2 linked regions of the Cupriavidus necator N-1 genome follow. The protein of the gene in region 2 interacts with the protein of the main gene of each other region in a pairwise test. Links are inferred from orthologs where the notes say so. Each region holds a gene or a part of one and is shown on either strand. Other genes may lie near its edges.

Region 1 (6,929 bases), 1.6 Mb from region 2 along the record:
CTCGTCGCGGAACATGTTCTGCTTCAGGTTGTACGACCTGCCGGTGCTCGGGATGAACTGCCACATGCCCGCTGCCTTGGCAGTGGACTGGGCCTGCGGGTTGAACGCGCTCTCGACGAACGGCAGCAGCGCCAGTTCGGTCGGCATCTTGCGCCGTTCCAGCTCTTCTACGATGTGGTACAGGTAGCGGCTTGAGCGCCCGACCATCCGCTCCATGTATTCCGGCCGCTGCGCATACCACTGGGTGCGGTCATCGACCAGCGTACCCTCCAGGTCCTGCATGGCAAAGCCGCGCCGGATGCGGTCCCAGATGTCGTTGGACGGGCCGCGCAGCCAGTCCAGGCCACCCTGGTCGACATTGATCGTGGAAGCGGAAGAAAGCGCCGATTTGTCGCTGAGCGAATTGAGCGGGTCCTGGCGCTTGGCGGTCTGGGCGGTCGCGGCGCCATAGGCGCCATCAGGCGGCGTGGGGGTGCTGGCGCACGCTGCAAGCAGCGCGGCGCACGCGACCACCGCCAGTAATCGACCAATTTTCATTAAGTTCTCGAATCGCGACGCCAAAAGGATGCGTGATGCTAAAAAAAACCGCGTATCGCGTCAATCAGATTTTCCATATAGCCAATCTCCGACGGGCAGCCGGAAAGCCTTGCGGCGCAAGGCCCGGCAGGCCGGGCAGCGCTCAGCGGAAATTGTCCTTCCAGCCGCGCAGCGCACCGAACGCCTGCGCATCGCCCGTGGCGGCCCCGCCCTGCGCCGCCACTGCCGCCCGTACCGCCGGCTCGCGCGAGCGCAGGAAGGGATTGACCTCGCGCTCATGGGCGATGGTGGTCGGCAGCGTCGGCTGGTCCGCCGCGCGCAGCGCGTCAACCCGCTGCTCCCACGCCGCCAGCGCGGCATTGGCCGGCTCCACCGCCCGCGCAAAGCGCACATTACTGCGCGTATATTCGTGCGCGCAATAGACGCGGGTATCACCCGGCAGCGCCGCCAGCTTGTCGAGCGAATCCAGCATCTGCGCCGGCGTGCCTTCGAACAGACGCCCGCAGCCGCTGGCGAACAGGGTATCGCCGCAGAAGACCGCCGGGCCGGCTTCGCCCAGGTCACCCACATAGGCGATATGGCCGGCGGTGTGCCCGGGCACGTCCAGCACGCGCAGCGTCAGCGCCGGCGTCTGCAATGTCACGACATCGCCTTCGCGCAGAGCCTGGGTGCGCCCGCCGATGCGTTCGCCAGCCGGCCCCAGCACCGGCATCGGCGCGCCCGACGGCGTGCGCGGGTGCGCCGCCAGCAGCTCGGCCACCCCGCCCTGGTGATCGCCGTGGTGATGGGTGATTACAATAGCGCCCAGAGCCAGACCGTTTTGCACCAGGAAGCGCTCCACCGGCGCGGCCTCGCCGGGATCGACCACGGCGGCGTGACGCCCGTCGTGGATGGCCCAGATATAGTTATCCTGGAACGCCGGGATCGGCTCAACCTTCAACATGCGCATGCTCCTATGTCCAATCGTCCCAATCATTCGATTGTAAGCTGGGAAGACTGGCTGGCCTCGCCGCCCGGTGAGTACATGCTGCGCTGGGAGGCGCAGCAGTACGACCGGACCGTGACCGACATCTTCGGCTACCACGCGGTTCAGATGGGCCTGCCCTATATTGACACCCTGCGCGAGAACCGGATGCCGTTCTCGGCGCTGGCGCTGGACCCTTCCAGCGGACCGCACGGGCCGCGTGCCGCACATCCCGACGCGCGCCAGCTGCTGTGCCGCTTCGACGAGCTGCCGTTCGACACCCAGAGCATCGACCTGGTCACCCTGCCCCACATCCTGGAATTCGCCGAAGACCCGCACGAAGTGCTGCGCGAGGTCTCGCGGGTGCTGATGCCCGAGGGGCGCGTGGTGGTCACCTGCTTCAACCCGATGAGCCTGTGGGGCGCGCGCCAGGGCATGAACCGGCTCGGCGCCACACCCTTCCTGCCGACGGACGCGCAGCAGATCGGCTTTGTGCGCATCAAGGACTGGCTCAAGCTGCTCGGCTTCGATATCATCCGCGGCCGCTTTGGCTGCTACTGCCCGCCCTACCGCACCGACCGCTGGCTGCAGCGCGCCGCCTTCATGGAAAAGGCCGGCGACCGCTGGTGGCCGATCTTCGGCGCGGTCTATATGATCTCGGCGATCAAGCGCGTGCGCAATATCCGCCTGGTCGGCCCGGCCTGGAAGAGCAAGCCGGCACTGGCCCCGGTGGCATCGCCCGTGGCCACACCCACCGGCACGCACGGCAAGACCCCCGGCGAAGAGCGCTGACGCGGTCCAGCGCCCTTCTCCTGCCCCCTTCAATGCGCCACCCGCCCGGCGGGTGGCCACCATGGAATCACATGCAAGAAGTCACGATCTACTCCGACGGCGCCTGCAAGGGCAATCCCGGCCGCGGCGGCTGGGGCGCGGTGCTCATCGCCGGCACCAGCGAGAAAGAACTGTTCGGCGGCGAGCCCAACACCACCAACAACCGCATGGAAATGACCGCCGTGATCGAAGCGCTGCGCGCGCTCAAGCGGCCCTGCGTCGTGCGTGTCTATACCGACTCGCAGTATGTCCAGAAGGGCATCAGCGAATGGCTGCCCGGCTGGAAGGCCCGCGGCTGGAAGACCGCCGACAAGAAGCCGGTCAAGAACGCTGACCTGTGGCAGGAGCTGGACACCCTGGCGCAGCCGCACCAGATCTCCTGGCACTGGGTGCGCGGCCACAACGGCCACCCCGGCAACGAACGTGCCGACGCGCTGGCCAACCGCGGCGTCGAATCGATCGGCCGCTGATCCCTTTCGCTAACAAGAAACCGCGGAGCGCCCGCGCCGCTCCGCTAGAATGCCCGCCATGCGACAAATCGTTCTCGACACCGAAACCACCGGCCTGAGTGCCGCCACCGGCGACCGCCTGATCGAAATCGGCTGCGTCGAGCTGATGAACCGCCGCCTGACGGGGCGCCACCTGCACTTCTACGTCAACCCGGAACGCGATATCGACGAGGGCGCGATCGCCGTGCACGGCATCACGGTCGAGTTCCTGGCCGACAAGCCCCGCTTTGCAGAAGTCGTCAACGACATCCGCGAGTTCGTCCAGGATGCCGAGCTGATCATCCACAACGCGCCGTTCGACCTGGGCTTCCTCGACATGGAATTCCAGCTGCTGGGCCTGCCGCCGTTCCGCCAGCATGCCGGCAATGTGATCGATACCCTGCGCGAAGCCCGCCAGATGTTCCCCGGCAAGCGCAACTCGCTCGACGCCCTGTGCGACCGCCTGGGCATCAGCAACGCCCACCGCACGCTGCACGGCGCCCTGCTGGATGCCGAGCTGCTGGCCGAGGTCTACCTGGCCATGACGCGCGGCCAGGACTCGCTGGTGATCGACATGCACGACAGCACGGCGGGCGCAGGCGGCGCCGTCGCCAGCGCCGACCTGTCGCGCCTGGCCCTGCCGGTGCTGCGCGCCACCGATGAAGAACAACAGGCCCACCTCGCCCTGCTCAAGGGGTTGGACAAGGCCAGCGGCGGCAAGACTGTGTGGCAGGAGGCCCCGGCGGAAGCACCCGGAAGCTTGGCTGCCTGACAAAAAAGTTCAAAAAGGGCTTTACAAGATACAGAGACCTCTGCATAATCTCATTTCTCTGCTGCACGACGGCAACGACGACGCAGACAGGGGTGGTTAGCTCAGCGGTAGAGCACTGCCTTCACACGGCAGGGGTCACAGGTTCAATCCCTGTACCACCCACCAGACAAATGGCGAGCAACTGCCTAAGTTGCCAGGAAACCCAGACAGCGCAAGCTCTCTGGGTTTTTTGTTGTCCGGCGTTTGCCCAGGTTTTCTACCCTCCCCGGAAAACCGTGGTTCACGACGCCAATCAAGGCAGGCTGGCCTGGCATATTTGCGCCTGGCGCGCATACTTGTCCACAGAACGACAGGCTTGGCAGGCACAGTCGCCCTCGCCCCCACCGGGCCATCCCTATCGCCCATCCGATCATCGACGCAGCTTTCGGGAGTCCGCCATGCCCGATTCACCCAGGACGACGATCCATGCCGGCGCGACCGTGCCGCCGGAGGATGCGCAGACACGGGAGCCGGTGCTGGACGTGGTCGACCGCGTCTCCGAGATGTGCTTCGGCCTGTTCATGGCGCTCACTTTTGTCGGCGCGGTGTCGAGCGGCACGGGCGGCCCGAATGCCAGCCGCACCATGATGCATGCCGCGCTGGGCTGCAACCTGGCCTGGGGCATGGTGGACGCGGTCATGTTCCTGATCCGTACGCTGGCAAGCCGCGGCCAGCGGATCTCCCTGGCGCTTGCCGTCAGGAATGCTAGCGACCAGGCCACTGCGATCGGCCTGATTCGCGATGCGCTGCCTCGCGCAACGAAGTCGCTGGTCACCGACAAGGAACTGGAAGCCATGCGGGCACGGCTTGCCGCCGCCCCGGCGCTGCCGCCCCGCCCCCGCCTCAACATGGCCGACCTGCTGGGTGCCGTGCGCATCTTCTTTATCGTTGTGCTGACCACGTTTCCGGTCGCACTGCCGTTCGTACTGCTGGACGACGTCAGACTGGCGCTGCTGATCTCGCGCGGGCTAACCCTGGCCATGCTGTTCGTCGCCGGGTGGGCGCTGGGCCACTATGCCGGCTTTGGCGGCTGGGTCACTGGCGCAGCCATGACGGCGCTGGGCGTCGTCATGACCATCGCCATCATCGCGCTGGGCGGCTGAGATGCGAGGCGCGATCCTGCTCCTTGCCGCCGCCCTTGGCGCGGGCGCGGTACAGGCACAGGAGCCGCCCCAGCCCGCGCCGGATGCCGCCGGGCAGGCGGCCGGCTCACCCTGGACCTTCTCGGCAACAGGCTACTGGAACATGCCGCGCCAGAGCGGCGACTACCTCTCCGGCATCTTCATCGCGGAAAGGAAGCAGCTTCACCTCGAGGCAAGAAGCAACTACGAGGCAGTCCATTCGCAGTCAGCCTTCATCGGCTGGACCTTCTCGGGCGGCGAAACCATCCAATTCAAGGCGACACCCATCGTTGGCTTCGTGGGAGGCTCCACCCACGGCCTGATCGGCGGGATCGAGGCCAGCGTGGCAGTGAGCAAGTTCGACTACTACATCGAAGCCGAATACCTGGACGCGCGCGGCGAGGAACCGGGCTATCTCTACGCCTGGAGTGAACTTGGCTTCCGCCCGGTCGAATGGCTGAGGCTGGGCCTGGTCGCGCAACGTACCCGGATCTACGGGAGAGACCGCGAACTCCAGCGAGGCGGCTTTTTCCAGGTCACGGTGCGCAGGTTCACGGCGGGCTTCTACTGGTTCAACCCGGGCTCGACGGACCAGGTCGCGATCCTTTCGCTGGGCGTGAGCTTCTAGGCCACAGCCACGTCGCGACGCAACCTTTCCGTTGCCAGCGACAAGGCTTATCTCATTTCCGGCCACTCACCTGCCGGCTACCTTGACTGCTCCGACCTGCACCGGAGCACGACTTGCCATCCGCCTGCCTCCCCACCGCGACCGAAACTGAACCCGCCCTGCCCTGGACCGGCCGTAACCCGATCAGTGCCGGCTGGTTCGAGATGCGCCCGGCGCGCGTGCCGCGCGATGCGCGGCCGCTCTATGACGAAGACATGGATTGCATCATCGGCTACCACCGCAGCTTTGCCTCGGTGGCGTCCACCTATGACCTGGCGGGCGCGGTCGTGGCGCTCGATGCATGCGTGGATGCAGATGGCGCGGGGCGCGCACCGCTGCTGGTTGCCGGCACGCTGTGGCAGGCGCGTGTGCGCGGCATGACGCGCAGCGGCGCCGAGGGCGAAGGACTGGCAGCGCCCGCGACAACGCTGGCGCGGCTGCACGGGCGCTTCATCGCACTGGCCCGGCAGCCGCTGCACTTCACGCTGGCCGCGCTGGCGGACACGAACCGCGGTTCGTGCCGCTGCATATCCTGCGGCTGGCGATGCGCTGCGGCACGCGGCCCGCTGCGGCAGCGGACACGGCACGCTTTGTCGCGCCGATCACCCGGCGGGGCGTGCCGACCGCGCTGGAATTGACGCCGCGACCGCGCGACCATACCGTGCTGCGCGTGCGCACCTGGCCCATCGCTGCTTAGCCGTGCCAGGCCCCTGCGTCTGCAACGACCGTGGCAAAGCGGTCATTCAACGCGGCCAGCGTGCTGCGGTGAAGATCGGCCGCAGGTACCGCGGGGCCGCCGAGCGGGTCAGGCAGGTCGCGCGTGGCGCAGGCAGCGGCCACCACGGTGCTGCGATAACCGTGGTCGAGCGCCGAGCGCACCGTGGCGCTGACACACATATGCGTCTGGAAGCCGGCCACGATCAGCTCCTTGCGGCCGAGCCTGGCCAGTTCGTCGGCCAGGGTGGTGCCGGCGAAGCTGTTGGGCAAGCCCTTGGTGACGGTAATCTCACCGGCCTGCGGCCCCACCCCTTCGATGAAGGCGGCATACGGCCCGGTCGGATCGAACGCCATGCTGCCCGGCCGCCCGTGATGCGCGACATGGATCACCGGCGTGCCGTGGCTGCGCGCCAGCGCCAGCAACTGCGCGCAGGCAGCCACGGCCGCGGGCATGCCGACCAGCGGCAGGCGGCCGTCGACGTATTCGCGTTGATGGTCGATCAGGATCAGGACGGCGGCATCCCAGGCGGAAGGGGTGCGGCTGGCGCCGGCCAGGCCAAGCAGCGTAGTCGGTATAGTCATTGGCGTTTTGGGCTGGAAGGAATCAGGAACCGCGAGACGGGCCCGCCACATCGCGGGCCATCCCGCATGCTAATGCCAAGCCGGAATCCGTGCATGAGTGCGCGTGGCGATCTCGCCACCGGCCACGCCCTTCCCTGTAGCGCGGCAGGCACGTTACGCGTACAGCCGGGCACGCGGTTGCAAACAGTTGCGAATTTCATCTTGACATCTG
Region 2 (8,224 bases):
GTGCCGCTGGTGGAGCGCCATGACGGCCTGACGGTGCTGCTGACGCAGCGCAATGCCAACCTGAGCGCGCATGCCGGGCAGATCAGCTTCCCGGGCGGGAGGCAGGAGTCATGGGATGTCAACCGAATCGACACGGCGCTGCGCGAGACGGAAGAAGAGGTGGGCCTGGCGCGCGACTATGTGGAAGTGCTGGGTGCGCTGCCGGACTACATCACCGGCACCGGTTTCCACGTGAGCCCCGTGGTAGGGCTGGTGCGTGACGGTTTCACGCTGCGCCCCGATGCCTCGGAAGTCGCCGACGTCTTCGAAGTGCCGCTCGCGTTCCTGATGGACCCGTCCCACCATGAACGGCGCCTGTTCCGCTGGGTCGATGGCGAACGGGTGTTCTACGCCATGCCCTATCCGCGCGAGACAGGCGGCCACCGCTTTATCTGGGGCGCCACCGCGGGCATGCTGCGCAATCTTTACCACCTGCTGGCGGCCTGAGCTGCCGGGTTCTTAGGCTGCGGCCTGGTCCTTGCTGCCGATGCAGTGGGGGCAGCTCTTGCCGACCACGTAGTGCGGGCTTTGCTGCTCCTGCGGCGTGACCACCGCGCGGCAGGCAAAGCATTGCTTGGGGCCGGCAGGCTCCAGGTTGGGGTTCAGCGCGGTGCGGTAGTCAAAGACGAAGCAGTCGCCGCGATAGTGGCTGCCGCCGACCTCCTCGAAGTACTTCAGGATGCCGCCCTCGAGCTGGTACACGCGCTCGATGCCGGCTTCCTGCATATGGATCGCCGCCTTCTCGCAGCGGATGCCGCCGGTGCAGAACGACACCACGGTCTTGCCTTCCAGCTCACCCTTGTGGGCCGCCACTGCCTCGGGAAATTCGCTGAACTTGGCGATGTCGTATTCGACGGCGTCTTCGAACGTGCCAACCGCGACTTCGAAATCATTGCGCGTGTCCAGCATCACCACCGGACGGCCTTCGTCGTCGTGCCCCTGGTCCAGCCAGCGCTTCAGGTCGGCCGGCCGCACTGACGGCGCGCGGCCTTCCTCGGGGCGGATCAGCGGCATCTTCATGGTGATGATTTCCTTCTTGGCGCGCACCAGCATGCGCTTGAAGGGCTGGTTTTCCGACAGGCTTTCCTTGGGCACGATATCGGCAAAGCGCGCATCGGCATGCAGCCAGGCCATGAAGCCGTCGATGGCAGCGCGCGGGCCCGCCAGGAACATGTTGATGCCCTCGGGCGCGAGCAGGATCGTGCCTTTCAGGCCGGCCGCTTCGCAGCGCTCGCGCATGGCCGGGCGCAGGGTCTCGATGTCGTCCAGCGAGACGAATTTGTAAGCGGAAATATTGACGATCTGCATGAGAGACTGCGCCTGCACGGCCGCGTCCGGGAGGGGCGCCGACGGCTTGCGATAACTACCTGATTGGAAAGGCGAAATTATAACGCGTGCGGGCGCCGGCGCCGCGCATTCCCAAGCACGCCGATCAGCTATGCCGGGCCCTCGCGCGAGGCCGCCTGCACGCAATATCGGAGGCATGCCAGCGGACTGAGCCGGTACAATGTCGCCCATGTCCGCACCCCGCTTCGTACACCTCCGCCTGCATTCCGAATATTCCATCGTGGACGGCATCGTCCGCCTGGAAGACGCCGTCAAGGCCGCCGCCGCCGATGGCATGGGCGCGCTCGCCCTGACGGACCTTGCCAACGCCTTCGGGCTGATCCGTTACTACAAGGAGGCGCGCGGCGGCGGCGTGAAGCCCGTGGTCGGTGCCGACGTCTGGCTCACCAACGCCGAGGACCGCGACAAGCCGTCGCGCCTGCTGCTGCTGGTGCAGGACCGCCGCGGCTACCTGAACCTGTGCATGCTGCTGTCGCGCGCGTGGCTGGGCAACCAGCACCGCGGGCGCGCCGAGATCGATCCGGCCTGGTTCCTGGAACCCGGCGAGGACGACCTGCCGCTGGCCACCGGCCTGATCGCCCTGTCGGGCGCAATGGGTGGCGATATCGGCATGGCGCTGGCCAACGGCAATGCCGACGGTGCGCGCCGCGCGGCACAGCATTGGTCCACGGTATTCGCGCAGCGCTTCTACATCGAACTGCAGCGTGCCGGCAATGCCGGCACCGATGCCTACGTGCAGCAGGCCGTGCAGCTGGCGGCTGAACTGCAACTGCCGGTGGTGGCCACGCATCCGGTGCAGTTCATGACGCCGGACGACTACACCGCGCACGAGGCGCGCGTGTGCATCGCCGAGGGCGAGCTGCTGGCCAATCCGCGCCGCACCCGGCGCTTTACCACCGACCAGTACTTCAAGACCCAGGACGAGATGTGCGCGCTGTTCGCGGACATCCCCTCGGCACTGGAGAATGCGGTCGAGATCGCGCGCCGCTGCAACCTGACGCTGGAGCTGGGCAAGCCGCGCCTGCCGCTGTTCCCGACGCCCGACGGCATGTCGCTGGACGACTACCTGGTCTTCATGGCCAAGGACGGGCTGGAGAAGCGCCTGGCGGTGCTGTTCCCCGACGAGGCGGTGCGCGAATCGAAGCGCCCGGAATACTACGCACGGCTGGAGTTCGAGACCGGCACGATCATCAAGATGGGCTTCCCCGGCTACTTCCTGATCGTGGCGGACTTTATCAACTGGGCCAAGAACAACGGCGTGCCGGTGGGTCCGGGCCGCGGTTCGGGCGCCGGTTCGCTGGTCGCGTATGCGCTCGGCATTACCGACCTGGATCCGCTCAAGTACGCGCTGCTGTTCGAGCGATTCCTGAACCCAGAACGGGTGTCGATGCCTGACTTCGACATCGACTTCTGCCAGCACGGCCGCGATCGCGTGATCACCTACGTGAAGGAGAAGTACGGCAAGGACGCGGTATCGCAGATCGCCACCTTCGGCACCATGGCGGCCAAGGCCGCGGTGCGCGACGTGGGCCGCGTGCTCGACCTCGGCTACGGCTTTGTCGACGGCATCGCCAAGCTGATCCCGTTCAAGCCGGGCAAGCTGGTCACCATCGAGGAGGCCAAGAAGGAAGAGCCACTGCTGACCGAGCGCGAGAATAACGAGGAAGAAGTTCGCCAGTTGCTGGAACTGGCGCAGCGCGTGGAAGGCATGACGCGTAACGTCGGCATGCACGCCGGCGGAGTGCTGATCGCGCCCGGCAGGCTGACCGACTTCTGCCCGCTGTACACGCAGGGCGCGCAGAACGACGGCATGAGCGGCGTGGTCAGCCAGTACGACAAGGACGACGTCGAGGCCGCCGGCCTGGTGAAGTTCGACTTTCTGGGCCTGACCACGCTGACCATCCTGGACTGGGCCGAGCGCTACATCCGCCGCCTCGATCCGAGCAAGGCCGACTGGAACTGCAGCCATATCCCGCTCGACGACAGTCCCGCCTTCGATATCCTGAAGACTGCCAACACCGTCGCCGTGTTCCAGCTGGAAAGCCGCGGCATGCAGGGCATGCTCAAGGACGCCAAGCCTGACCGCTTTGAGGACATCATCGCGCTGGTGGCACTGTACCGCCCGGGCCCGATGGACCTGATCCCCAGCTTCTGCGCGCGCAAGCACGGCCGCGAGAAGGTGGAGTATCCCGATCCGCGCGTCGAACCCGTCCTGAAAGAGACCTACGGCATCATGGTCTACCAGGAGCAGGTGATGCAGATGGCGCAGATCATCGGCGGCTACTCGCTCGGCGGCGCCGACCTGCTGCGCCGCGCCATGGGCAAGAAGAAGCCCGAGGAAATGGCGCAGCACCGCGTGATGTTCCGCGAAGGTGCCGACAAGAATGGTCTCTCCGCGCAGCAGGCCGACGATATCTTCGACTTGATGGAGAAGTTCGCGGGCTACGGCTTCAACAAGTCGCACGCGGCCGCGTACGCACTGCTGGCGTACTACACCGCCTGGCTCAAGGCCCACCATCCGGCCGAATTCATGGCAGCCAACATGTCGCTGGCCATGGATGACACCGACAAGGTCAAGATCCTCTACGAGGACTGCAAGCTCAACAAGCTCGCGGTGCTGCCGCCCGACGTCAACGCCAGCGAATACCGCTTCGCGCCGACCGACTCCAAGACCATCCGCTATGGCCTGGGTGGCATCAAGGGCAGCGGCCAGGGCGCGATCGAAGACATCCTGCGCGCGCGCGAGGAACGGCCCTTCACCGATCTGTTCGACTTCTGCGAACGCGTCGACCGCCGCCAGGTCAACCGCCGCACTATTGAGGCATTGATCCGCGCCGGCGCTTTCGACAGCCTGAACGACAACCGCGCACAGCTGCTGGCATCGGTGCCGATCGCGATGGAGGCCGCCGAGCAGAAGGCGGAGTCCGCCAACCAGGTGTCGCTGTTCGACCTGATGGGCGATGCCGGCGAAGCGCACCGCCCAGAGTTGCTGGACGAGCCGCGCTGGAGCCCGAAGCGCGCGCTGCAGGAAGAGAAGCAGGCGCTTGGCTACTACTTCTCAGGCCATCTGTTCGATGCCTATCGCGACGAGGTGCGCCGCTTCAACAAGGGCACGCTGGCCGCGCTGGAAAAGGAAGTGCAGGGCAACGGCGGCGGCTTCGGCCGCGATGTGCGCGGCAAGGCCATCGCCGGCGTGATCTCCGGCGTCCGCACGCAGATGACCCAGCGCGGCAAGATGCTGATCGTGACGCTCGACGACGGCACCGGGCTGGTCGAGATGACGGTGTTCAACGAGCTGTTCGACGCCAACCGGCACATGTTCCGCGAGGACGAGCTGCTGATTGCCACGGGGAATGCGCGGCACGATACGTTTACCGGTGGGGTGAGGTTCACGGCGGAATCGGTGATGGACCTGGTGGCCGCGCGCCTCAAGTTCGCCAGCGCGGTGCGGCTGGCGATGAATGGCAATTCCTCGACCGGGATGCTGCGCGAACTGCTGATGCCGCACCTGGCCCGCGCCAGCGGCGGGCAGGGTTTGCCGGTGCGCATCCACTACCAGTCGGCGGCGGCTTCGTGCGAGGCCATGCTCGGAGCGGACTGGAAGGTGGTGCCCTCCGACGAGGCGCTGACCGCGTTGCGGCTGGCACTGTCGCCGGACAGCGTCAGCACCCTCTACGAATAAACCGACGGCAGCGGCGGTCTCAGGCCGCCTGCCGGGCGGCACGCGCGCTGGCCGCCAGCGTTAGCAGCGCGTCGACGTGGGCCTCGATGCCCGGATCGTAGTTGAGCATCGCCATCGGGTCCGCCAGCCGGCCCTGGCCGCTGCGTGCCGCGTCGACCGCGGCGCGAATCGCGCGGTCGAGCGTCTCGGCGCGATCGCGTGCGAAGGCATGCACGGCCTGCGGCCGGATCACCTCCAGGCAGGCAATATTGTCGGCAAAGACCAGCGGTGTGCCGCACAGCACCGATTCCACGCCGACCAGTCCGAACGGTTCATAGCCCGAAGCCAGGATGGTGAAGTCCGCGGCGCGGTAGAGCGCGTCGATGCGGCTGCTGTAGCCCAGTTCCCGTACCCGCGGGATGGTGCGCCCGACCGGACGGCCGGCCACGGCAAGCGTGATCGGCAGGTCCGATTCAGAGAAATAGTCGGCAAGCAGGTCGAAACCCTTGCGGGCATGGCCCGAAGACGGGAACAGGAACACGACCTCATCGTCACCGAAACCGAACTCACGGCGCAACGCGGCGCGCGCGTCGGCGTCGACCGGCGTGAAGCGCTGCGTGTCGACCGGCGGATAGATCAGTTCCACGCGGTCCGGCGGCATCCCGTACAGCTCGATCACCTCGCGGCGCATCAGCGCCGAATGCGCCACCACGCGATGCGCGCCAGCATACTGCGCACTCTCCAGGTCGATCTGCCACTGGTCGGAGCGGCGCGCTTCCGTGCCGCGCGCGCCGAGATAGCCGCGGTGGGTGCCGCCGCAAATGGCGATGTCCGAGCCGCGCACGCGGTTGCAGCCGATCAGCACTTCATCCGCTGGCAGGCGCGCTTGCAGGCGCCACGAGAAATAGCGGTCGCGCAGCTTGCCGGGCAGCCACGAGACCAGGATGCGATGCGGCGTGACGCCGGCCGCCTGCGCCACGCCGGTGTCGAAGCGGCGCGCGTAGACCGACACCTCGGTGCCGGCGCGGGCGGCCATCGCGCGGCTGATGTCGAGCGCGTAGCGTTCCAGGCCGCCGCCTGCGCCGAAGCGATTGCAGGAGATGCCAACTTTCATCGATGCATGGAATAAAGGGGAGGGGCGGCCGGCCGCTTCAACGGGTGACCTCGGGGGCGGCTGCCTTGAGATCGGTTTCGGCCTGCAACTGCGCCAGCTTGGCGTACTTGTAGTAGCTTGCCTGCGCATTCATCAGCGCCACGCCGAAGCCTGCGCTGCCGTCCAGGAAGCCTCGCTTGAGCAGGTAGGTCCGGATGAAGGCCCACAGGCCGTGGCCCGCGGCGGACGCCACCGAACTACGCTTGCCCCGCGCGTAGGCCTGCTGCGCGCCTGCGCTGGAGTAGCTGTCGATCTTGCGCAGCACGTCTGATAGTGTGCGGTAGCTGTAATGGATCAGCGGCTCGCGCAGATGAGTGACCGGGTCGTCCACCTTCAGGTGTTCGTGGACCAGGTCATCCGTGAAGCGGCCGCGGCCCTTGCGGAAGACGCGGGTCACATAGTCCGGATACCAGCCTGCGTGGCGCACGAAGGTGCCGCAGAACGCTGAAAGGCGCGGCAGCGCAAGCGCGTGGGCGTCGGCCCGCTTCAGATGGCCCCGGATCTCGTCGCGCAGGGCGGGGGTGACACGTTCATCAGCATCGAGGCTCAGGATCCAGTCGCCCGTGGCGGCGTCAACCGCACGGTTCTTCTGCGGTCCGAAGCCAGGCCAGTCGTCGGTCTGGATGACAGTGGCGCCGGCAGCACGCGCAATCGCCACCGTGTCATCCGTGCTGGCCCAATCCACTATAATCGCCTCTTCGCACCAGGACACGCTTTCGAGGCATGGCCCGATATTGTGAGCTTCATTCCTGGTAATGATGACGGCCGAGACTCTCATGGAACATAGGGGAGGCACGCAGGTCGGACAAGACCGACGGGCCGCCGGAGTCGCCCACGGCGCCACGCGCTGGATCGAGACCGCGTATTCTACCGCACTGGCGCATGGCGCCCTTCGCGCACCCTGATGCGATCGAGTCGGCTCGCGGGCCGTTTCCTGATTCTCAAATTGATGATACGAGCACAATTGTCCCGTTCTGCCGGGATGGAAGAAGTCTTCTTTCTGCCTGCGCGTGCAGCATTGGCCTCTCTCTTGCCGGCTGCAATCCGGGCAAGACCGGACGCGCAGGCGCTAGCCGTATGATCGGCGCCTACGTCATCAATCTCGACACCGCGCGGGAGCGCCGGGAGCGCATCTCCGGCCAGCTGGCGGGCCTTGGTATCCCGTTCCAGGTGTTCCGGGCCGTGGATGGCCGCGTGCTGGCGGAGGAGGAAGTGGCCAGCAAGTACGATGCCGCCGCCGCCGCCGCGCGTTACCGCCCCATGAGCCGGGGCGAGGTGGGGTGCGGATTGAGCCACCTTGGCGTGTACCGCAAGATGCTGGACGACGGCGCCGCCTTCGCGCTGGTGCTGGAGGACGATGCATCGCTCGGCCCCGACCTCGCAAGCGTGCTGGCCGACCTCGAGTCACGCCTGGATCCGGACCGGGCCGAGGTGGTGCTGCTGTCCCATGTCGACAAGTACACCCGCTGGGGTGCGCGCAGGCTTGGCGGCGAGCGACGCCTGGTCAGGCGCTACGGCGAATGGTGGCTCGCGCACGGCTACGTGGTGACGCGCGCCGCAGCGCAGCGGCTGCTGGCCGGCCTGCAGCCGCTGTGGTGCGCGGCCGACTATTGGTCGGCCTTTGAAAAACAGGGTCTGGTGTCGGTCAGTGCGGTGGTGCCATATTGCATTGGCCTGACCGAGCTGGCCGAGACCTCGTCGCTCGAAACGCATCGCGCCGACCTGGACGCCACCGACAAGGCTCAGCGCAGCATCGGCTATTATCTGCGCCGCTACGTCTATCAGCGCTTCCTGTTCCAGCTCATCGTCAGGCCCTTCCTTCGGGTAGCCCGGCAGAAGCGGCCGGGCTAGCGCCGGGCCGGCACGTCGCCTCCACACACAAGAAATATCAGTGACCACATCCAAACCGCCCATTTCGCCAGGTGCCGCCGTGCCGTCCAGCATGGCCAGCCGGCTCTGGTCTTACCTGCGCCCCGAGTTACGTATCTTCATCGGCGCTATCCTCGCCATGGCCGTGGTCGCGG

What was found. The genes of interacting proteins can lie anywhere in the genome.
Region 1: the proteins of dnaE (region 2) and dnaQ interact in binary tests that used the Escherichia coli proteins (3 or more experiments, as listed by UniProt). The link is inferred for Cupriavidus necator N-1 from one-to-one orthologs.

Annotation. Positions count from the first base shown.
Region 1 is NC_015726.1:2,463,119-2,470,047, forward strand. The notes cover bases 1,969-4,721. They hold dnaQ (DNA polymerase III subunit epsilon), read left to right. Parts: upstream 1,969-2,851; coding sequence 2,852-3,592; downstream 3,593-4,721. Other genes in these bases: CNE_RS11550 (methyltransferase domain-containing protein), read left to right, coding at 1,969-2,293; rnhA (ribonuclease HI), read left to right, coding at 2,365-2,802; CNE_RS11570 (VIT1/CCC1 transporter family protein), read left to right, coding at 4,030-4,721. Outside these bases: CNE_RS11540 (transglycosylase SLT domain-containing protein), read right to left, coding at 1-537; gloB (hydroxyacylglutathione hydrolase), read right to left, coding at 680-1,480; more of CNE_RS11550, read left to right, coding at 1,493-1,968; more of CNE_RS11570, read left to right, coding at 4,722-4,734; CNE_RS11575 (hypothetical protein), read left to right, coding at 4,736-5,380; CNE_RS11580 (hypothetical protein), read left to right, coding at 5,494-6,057; CNE_RS11585 (cysteine hydrolase family protein), read right to left, coding at 6,113-6,718. UniProt on the Escherichia coli protein: DNA polymerase III is a complex, multichain enzyme responsible for most of the replicative synthesis in bacteria. The epsilon subunit contain the editing function and is a proofreading 3'-5' exonuclease.
Region 2 is NC_015726.1:866,177-874,400, forward strand. What follows is about bases 1,221-5,268. They hold dnaE (DNA polymerase III subunit alpha), read left to right. Parts: upstream 1,221-1,555; coding sequence 1,556-5,068; downstream 5,069-5,268. Other genes in these bases: CNE_RS04115 (sulfurtransferase), read right to left, coding at 1,221-1,347; CNE_RS04125 (glycosyltransferase family 4 protein), read right to left, coding at 5,088-5,268. In the rest of the region: CNE_RS04110 (CoA pyrophosphatase), read left to right, coding at 1-486; more of CNE_RS04115, read right to left, coding at 499-1,220; more of CNE_RS04125, read right to left, coding at 5,269-6,161; CNE_RS04130 (glycosyltransferase family 2 protein), read right to left, coding at 6,199-6,978; CNE_RS04135 (glycosyltransferase family 25 protein), read left to right, coding at 7,278-8,051; lipid A export permease/ATP-binding protein MsbA, read left to right, coding at 8,143-8,224. UniProt on the Escherichia coli protein: DNA polymerase III is a complex, multichain enzyme responsible for most of the replicative synthesis in bacteria. This DNA polymerase also exhibits 3' to 5' exonuclease activity. The alpha chain is the DNA polymerase catalytic subunit.